2 linked regions of the Ketobacter sp. MCCC 1A13808 genome follow. The protein of the gene in region 1 interacts with the protein of each later gene in a pairwise test. Links are inferred from orthologs where the notes say so. Each region holds a gene or a part of one and is shown on either strand. Other genes may lie near its edges.

Evidence for each region.
Region 2: the proteins of rep (region 1) and dnaB interact in binary tests that used the Escherichia coli proteins (3 or more experiments, as listed by UniProt). The link is inferred for Ketobacter sp. MCCC 1A13808 from one-to-one orthologs.

Annotation. Positions count from the first base shown.
Region 1 is NZ_VRKW01000003.1:619,614-622,890, reverse strand. What follows is about bases 159-3,107. They hold rep (DNA helicase Rep), read left to right. Parts: upstream 159-604; coding sequence 605-2,611; downstream 2,612-3,107. Other genes in these bases: FT643_RS09545 (TorF family putative porin), read right to left, coding at 2,686-3,107; FT643_RS09555 (SDR family NAD(P)-dependent oxidoreductase), read right to left, coding at 159-441. In the rest of the region: more of FT643_RS09555, read right to left, coding at 1-158; more of FT643_RS09545, read right to left, coding at 3,108-3,277. UniProt on the Escherichia coli protein: Rep helicase is a single-stranded (ss)DNA-dependent ATPase involved in DNA replication; it can initiate unwinding at a nick in the DNA. It binds to ssDNA and acts in a progressive fashion along the DNA in the 3' to 5' direction.
Region 2 is NZ_VRKW01000002.1:154,952-158,158, forward strand. Bases 329-3,207 are described here. They hold dnaB (replicative DNA helicase), read right to left. Parts: upstream 2,523-3,207; coding sequence 1,134-2,522; downstream 329-1,133. Other genes in these bases: alr (alanine racemase), read right to left, coding at 329-1,147; rplI (50S ribosomal protein L9), read right to left, coding at 2,737-3,186; FT643_RS04660 (hypothetical protein), read right to left, coding at 3,186-3,207. Outside these bases: DNA repair protein RadA, read right to left, coding at 1-14; more of alr, read right to left, coding at 56-328. UniProt on the Escherichia coli protein: The main replicative DNA helicase, it participates in initiation and elongation during chromosome replication. Travels ahead of the DNA replisome, separating dsDNA into templates for DNA synthesis.

The sequences.
Region 1 (3,277 bases):
CGACGCTATATTGATAATGCTGCCGTGTTTGCCTTGGCTGTTCATGCGTCGCGCCCCTTCCTGCGCCACCATAAAGGCGCCCTTCAAGTTGGTGTCAAGCACCCTATCCCACTCGTCTTCCGTGACTTTCAGCAGCGGATTACTCAGACCGATACCCGCATTGTTGATGACCACATCGACACACCCGAAGGCCCCTTCCGCCTGGTCAAATGCACTTTTGATACTGGCCTGATCCGACACATCCATAACCACAGCCAAACAGCGGCCACCGTCCTGTTCGATGCTTTCCTCCAATGCCAGCAACGGGTCACGACGACGGGCAGCCACCACCACATTCGCACCCTGGCGCGCCAGCACCGGCGCGAAACGCTGGCCAAAACCGCTGGACGCGCCCGTCACCAGAACCACCTTGCCTTGCAGACCAAAATCGACATCACTCATGGAAAAACCCTTCTTCAGCGTGTTTATATGACTCAGTGGTCAACGAGGATACGGCAATCACTATCCGCTTCCAATTCACCACTCCGACAGATTTGTACCCATAAATAACAGCCAGCGTGTAAAATGACGAGCCCCGATGTTGTTTCAACCATGAGTGCAGTCCGTGAGCAAGCTGAATCCCCGCCAATCCGAAGCCGTCAAGTACATAGACGGGCCCCTACTGGTATTAGCCGGCGCCGGCTCTGGAAAAACCAGCGTTATCACGCAAAAAATTGCCTATCTGATTCAGCAATGTGATATCCCCGCGCACCGTATTGTAGCTCTTACCTTCACCAACAAAGCCGCTCGTGAGATGAAGGAGCGCGTCAGCCAGATCGTAAAGGGCAAGCAAGCCCGCGGATTGACCGTATCCACATTCCATAATCTGGGGCTGAATATTATCCGCAAGGAGCTGAGCGCGCTTGGACTTAAAAACGGATTCTCCATATTTGATGATCAGGACAGCCGCACCCTTTTAACCGAGCTGCTGCACAAGGACAGCGAAGTGGGCGCGGATGAGATCGGCCAGGTACGCAACGCCATCAGCAGCTGGAAAAATGATCTGGTGTCCCCTTCGATCGCAATCTCCCGCGCTGCAGATGAAGAGGACATGCGCGCAGCGCACACCTATGCCCAATATGACCGCATGCTGCGCGCTTATAATGCCGTGGACTTTGATGACTTGATTCTGCTGCCTAGCTTGTTACTGCGTGACAATGAAGACATTCTGGAAAAGTGGCGTAACCGTATTTATTACATGTTGGTGGACGAATATCAGGACACCAATTCGTCCCAATATTTATTGGTTCGCTTACTGGTCGGCAATCGGGCCCGCTTTACCGTGGTAGGCGACGACGATCAGTCCATCTATGCCTGGCGCGGAGCACGACCGGAAAACCTGGCGCAACTGGCGGAAGACTATCCCAGCCTGAAAGTGATTAAACTGGAACAAAATTATCGTTCTTCCGGACGTATTCTGAAATGCGCCAACCAGGTCATCGCCAACAACCCACACGTATTTGAAAAGCAATTGTGGAGCGAACACGGTTATGGTGATCCGATCAGGGTAAAACGTTGCCGCAGCGAAGACCACGAAGCGGAGAAGATTGCCGGAGATATTCTGAATCAGCACATGCAGAACAAACGGCCCTTTAAAGATTTCGCCGTGTTGTATCGGGGCAACCATCAATCCCGCTTAATCGAATTAAAAATGCAGCAATTCCAAATCCCCTACAAAGTCAGTGGCGGCTCGTCTTTTTTTTCCCGTGCTGAAATCAAGGATGTAATGGCGTATTTGCGAGTGCTGATCAACAGCGACGACGACAATGCCTTTTTGCGTATTGTGAACACGCCTCGCCGGGAGCTTGGGCCCACCACATTGGAAAAATTGGGCCAATACGCGCAAAACCGGGAACGCAGTTTGTTTTCCGTGTGCTGCGAAATGGGTTTGGGCGAAGTGCTCAACACCCGGCAGCATTCCATGCTAAAACGCTTCCACGACTGGATTGAAGAAACCCGCGACAATCTGCAACGGGGCCATGCAGTGGCTGCCATCAAACAAATGCTGCGTGACATAGATTACGAAAACTGGCTGGTAGAACAATCCTCCAGTTCCAAAATGGCCGAACGACGCATGGAAAACGTCTGGCACCTGGTGCAGTCCATAGAGCGCATGCTGGAAAAATCCGATGATGAAAACGATGTGGAATCGGTGATCAGCAAACTCATTCTGTTGGATATTCTGGAACAACAAAAAGAAGAGGACGATTCTGACAAGGTGCAGTTGATGACCCTGCATGCCTCGAAAGGACTTGAGTTTCCCTATGTATTCCTCATGGGCATGGAAGAAGAACTGCTGCCCCACCGCTCCAGCATTGAAGAAGATAATATCGAAGAAGAACGTCGCCTGATGTACGTGGGAATTACCCGCGCAAAGAAAGAGCTCACCATGACCTACACCGCTAAGCGCAAACAATACGGTGAAGAGTTTGAACCGACGCCAAGCCGCTTTCTGGATGAAATGCCACAGGATGATTTGGCCTGGGAAGGACGCGGCGAGAAAAAATCAAAAGAGGAAAGTCAGGCCTTGGGGCAGGCACATTTGTCGAATCTGAAAAATTTGTTTGATTAGGATGAAGGAATCCGGGCCAAAAAAAGGCTGGTGCGAACACCAGCCTACTCGGAGAGAAACGTTATCTCAAAACCTTAACCGTCAATTGGCAAGCTGTAATTCAGTACGAATTTCAGGTCGTCATCAACCTCTCCGTCGATCTGCTGACTTAATGTAAATGAAAGATTATCATTGTAAGCATAGCTGACATTAACGTGAGTCATGTTACTGCCCGTGGCAAATCCATCATCATCGGTTTCAGGGCCCCGGATATCATGCTTTCCTACCAAAATTGAGAAAGCATCGTAGCTATAGCCCACGGTGTAATAGGCGTTGCCTGACCCCCCGGCAATATTGTCGTATGCCGTTACGCTAAAACCTGCGAACCCCAGCGACAGAACCGCATCGGTCAATCCACCGAAATCATCAATAATACCACCGGTATCTGCCAATACCTCATCGGGTGCGGACGGATACATATAGTTCCAGAGACTCAGATCAACGCTGAAGCCACTAAATTCCGCACCATAACCTGCGAACAGGTCGTACTCAGTGCCCCAACTGCTATCACCTGAAGAGGCCCATAAACCGGTATAGAAGCCGCTGTTAGAATAGGTAAGATCACCGGAAACGGCTGCACTGCCGTTACCCAGATCGTACCCACGCCACAAATACATATTGGAAACC
Region 2 (3,207 bases), on another replicon or contig:
TTAGCTTTTGCCATTGCGCTCTAAACCTTAAAAAATGGATTATAAAAAATGAATCTTAAAGTTCTGCCTCTGAATACACCCGCGCTACCCGCTGGGTGACCTGACACATTAATTCGTAATTGATCGTTCCGGCCCACTGCGCAACTTCTTCTATGGGTAGCCCCGGTCCCCAAAGCGTTACCGGAGTATGCAACGGCAAAGCGCCAAGCTGACTCACATCCACTGCCAGCATATCCATGGAAACGCGGCCAATCACCGGGCAACGCACATTCTGAATTAACACCTGCGCCTGACTGTTGATATGGCGGGGATAACCATCACCGTAGCCAATGGTGACGATGGCTACTCGAGTGTCACGCAGTGCTCTCCAGGTGGCGCCATAGCCGACGCTGTCCCCAGCACAAACAGTGCGCAAGGAAAAGATGCGTGCCTGCAAGTGCATGACCGGTTTCAGATTAACATTGCTGGCCGAACGATGGGGCAACGGCGACGCACCATAGAGCATCAAGCCCGGCCGCACCCATTGGTAATGATGATCCGGTGCGGTGAGCACCGCAGCCGAATTTGCCAGGCTGGCATTCGTTGCGGCGCAGCGGTCTACCAGCTCGGTAAAGCGTGCGCACTGCTCATCGGTTAACGGGTGGGCGCTTTCATCAGCGCAGCCCAGATGGCTCATCAGCACCACTGACTGCACTTTATCGCTGCGTTGCAACCGGTTCCAGGTCGCCAGACAATCCGCTGGCGCTAACCCCAGGCGGTGCATACCGGTATCAATCTTAAGCCACACCGCAACCGCTTCCGGAATCGGTGTATTGAAGAGCAAGTCGAGCTGCCACTGCGCGTGCACCACTATCTGAAAACCAAGCGCCGATGCTTGCTGTAACTGATCCGCGTCCATTACGCCTTCCAGTAGCAGAAGCGGCGCTTTAACACCGGCTTTATGCAAAATCAGGGCTTCGCTGAAGGTTGCTACCCCGAAAGCATCGCTGCCCAGCAGGGCTTGGGCGACCCGTACGCTGCCATGCCCATAACCGTCGGATTTGATCACCGACAACACCCGGCTGCGGGGAGCCAACCTTCGCACTTCTTGTAAATTGTGGCGTAAAGCGGCCAGATCAATCTCGGCCCAGGCTCTAGTATTCTCCATAATTGTTGTGCGCCAGATCCTCAAAGCGGGTGTAACGGCCCAGGAAGGCCAGACGAACAGTACCGATGGGACCGTTCCGCTGTTTACCTATGATGATTTCCGCCGTACCTTTGTCGTCAGAATCCTCGTTATAAACTTCATCACGATAAATAAACATGATGATATCCGCATCCTGCTCGATCGCTCCGGATTCCCGCAAATCCGACATGATGGGCCGCTTGTTGGGCCGCTGTTCCAGACTACGGTTAAGCTGCGATAATGCAATCACCGGGCATTCCATCTCCTTTGCCAAGCCTTTCAGGGAGCGGGAGATTTCAGAGATTTCGTTGACCCGGTTTTCCGCCCCCGGCACTTGCATCAACTGCATATAGTCGATCATGATCAGACCGATTTCACCTTGATCCCGGGCAACCCGGCGAGCCCGCGCACGGATCTCCGTAGGGCTCAAACCAGCAGAATCGTCGATAAAGAGTTTCTGTTCTGCCAACAGGCTGACGGCCGAGCTGAAACGAGGCCAGTCATCCTCCTCCAGCTTACCGGAGGTCACCCGCGACATATCAATACGCCCCAGTGAGGCCAGCATCCGCATCACGATCTGCTCCGACGGCATCTCCATACTGAACACCAAAACCGGCTTGCCGGTACGGATCAGCGCATTCTCTGCCATATTCATGGAAAACGTCGTTTTACCCATGGCCGGCCGTGCGGCCACCACCACCAAAGCGCCTGCCTGCAAGCCGGAGGTCTTTTCATCCAGATCAGTAAATCCCGTCGGGATACCAGTGAACTTCTCGTCAGATTTGAACATCTGATCAATCCGGTCCACAGTGGATTTGAGCACGTCTTTAATCGGTTGCGGGCCGCCTTTCTTGGAACCCTGTTCCGCAATGCCAAACACCTTACGTTCCGCTTCATCCAGAAGCTCGGTAGAACTGCGCCCCTCCGGGTGGAACGCCGCGTCGGCAATTTCGCTGGAGATGGAAATCATCTGCCGCAGCACTGAGCGTTCCCGCACGATTTCAGCATAGGCTTTGATGTTACTGGCACTGGGCGTGTTCTTGGCCAGCAACGCCAGATACCCCATGCCGCCACTGTCCTCGAGAATACCGGCGTTATCCAATGCCTCACCCAGGGTCACCACATCAAAGGGGCGGCCCAGCTCCGCCAGCTGACTGATCGCCCGAAAAATCAGGCGATGGTCACGACGATAAAAATCCACATCCGAAGTGATCTCAGACACGTCATCAAAGGTCTGGTTGTCCAGCATGAGACCGCCGATAACAGATTGTTCTGCTTCCACGGAATGAGGGGGTACTTTGATCGACGCCGATTGCATATCGGCATCCAGGGACAGCTCGATGGGCGATTCACTCATAGGGTTTCAATGCGCTATATACTTTGTGCTTTTAAGGAAAGGAGTTGCGTCAAGTGTAACGGCTGTTCAAGTGGCAGTGCAAACAGTGACTGCGCTCAATAACAAGAGACTGAAACGACAAAACTCCGGCAGCCCTTAAGCTACCAGAGTTTTGCTAGGTATGACTGAAGCCTCCCGGCTTGTATCGGCTGCTATCAGCAGGCCGGCACAAGGCTTATTCGGGAACGACAGAAACCTTGATGGTCGCAGTAACGTCGCTGTGCACCTGGATATCGAGTTCGAAATCACCGGTGTTGCGGATCGCACCGTTGGGCATAAGCACTTCCGCTTTAACGGTTTCTACACCAGCGGCGGTCAATGCATCTGCGATGTCACGAGTACCCACAGAACCAAACAGCTTGCCTTCATCACCGGACTTGGCGGGAATCGTTACACTACCCAGTTCCGTGATTTTGTCAGCTCGCGCTTGCGCGGCGGCCTGTTGATCGGCAGCGGCTTTCTCAAGTTCGGCACGACGCTCTTCAAAATATTTAATATTCTCTTCGGTAGCCGGAGCGGCTTTACCTTGAGGGATTAAGAAATTACGGCCGAAACCAGCACGTACTTTCACTTTGTCACCCAGTTCGCCCAGGTTACGGTTCTTTTCTAGTAAAATGACTTCCATCACTCATACCTCTTTTGAATT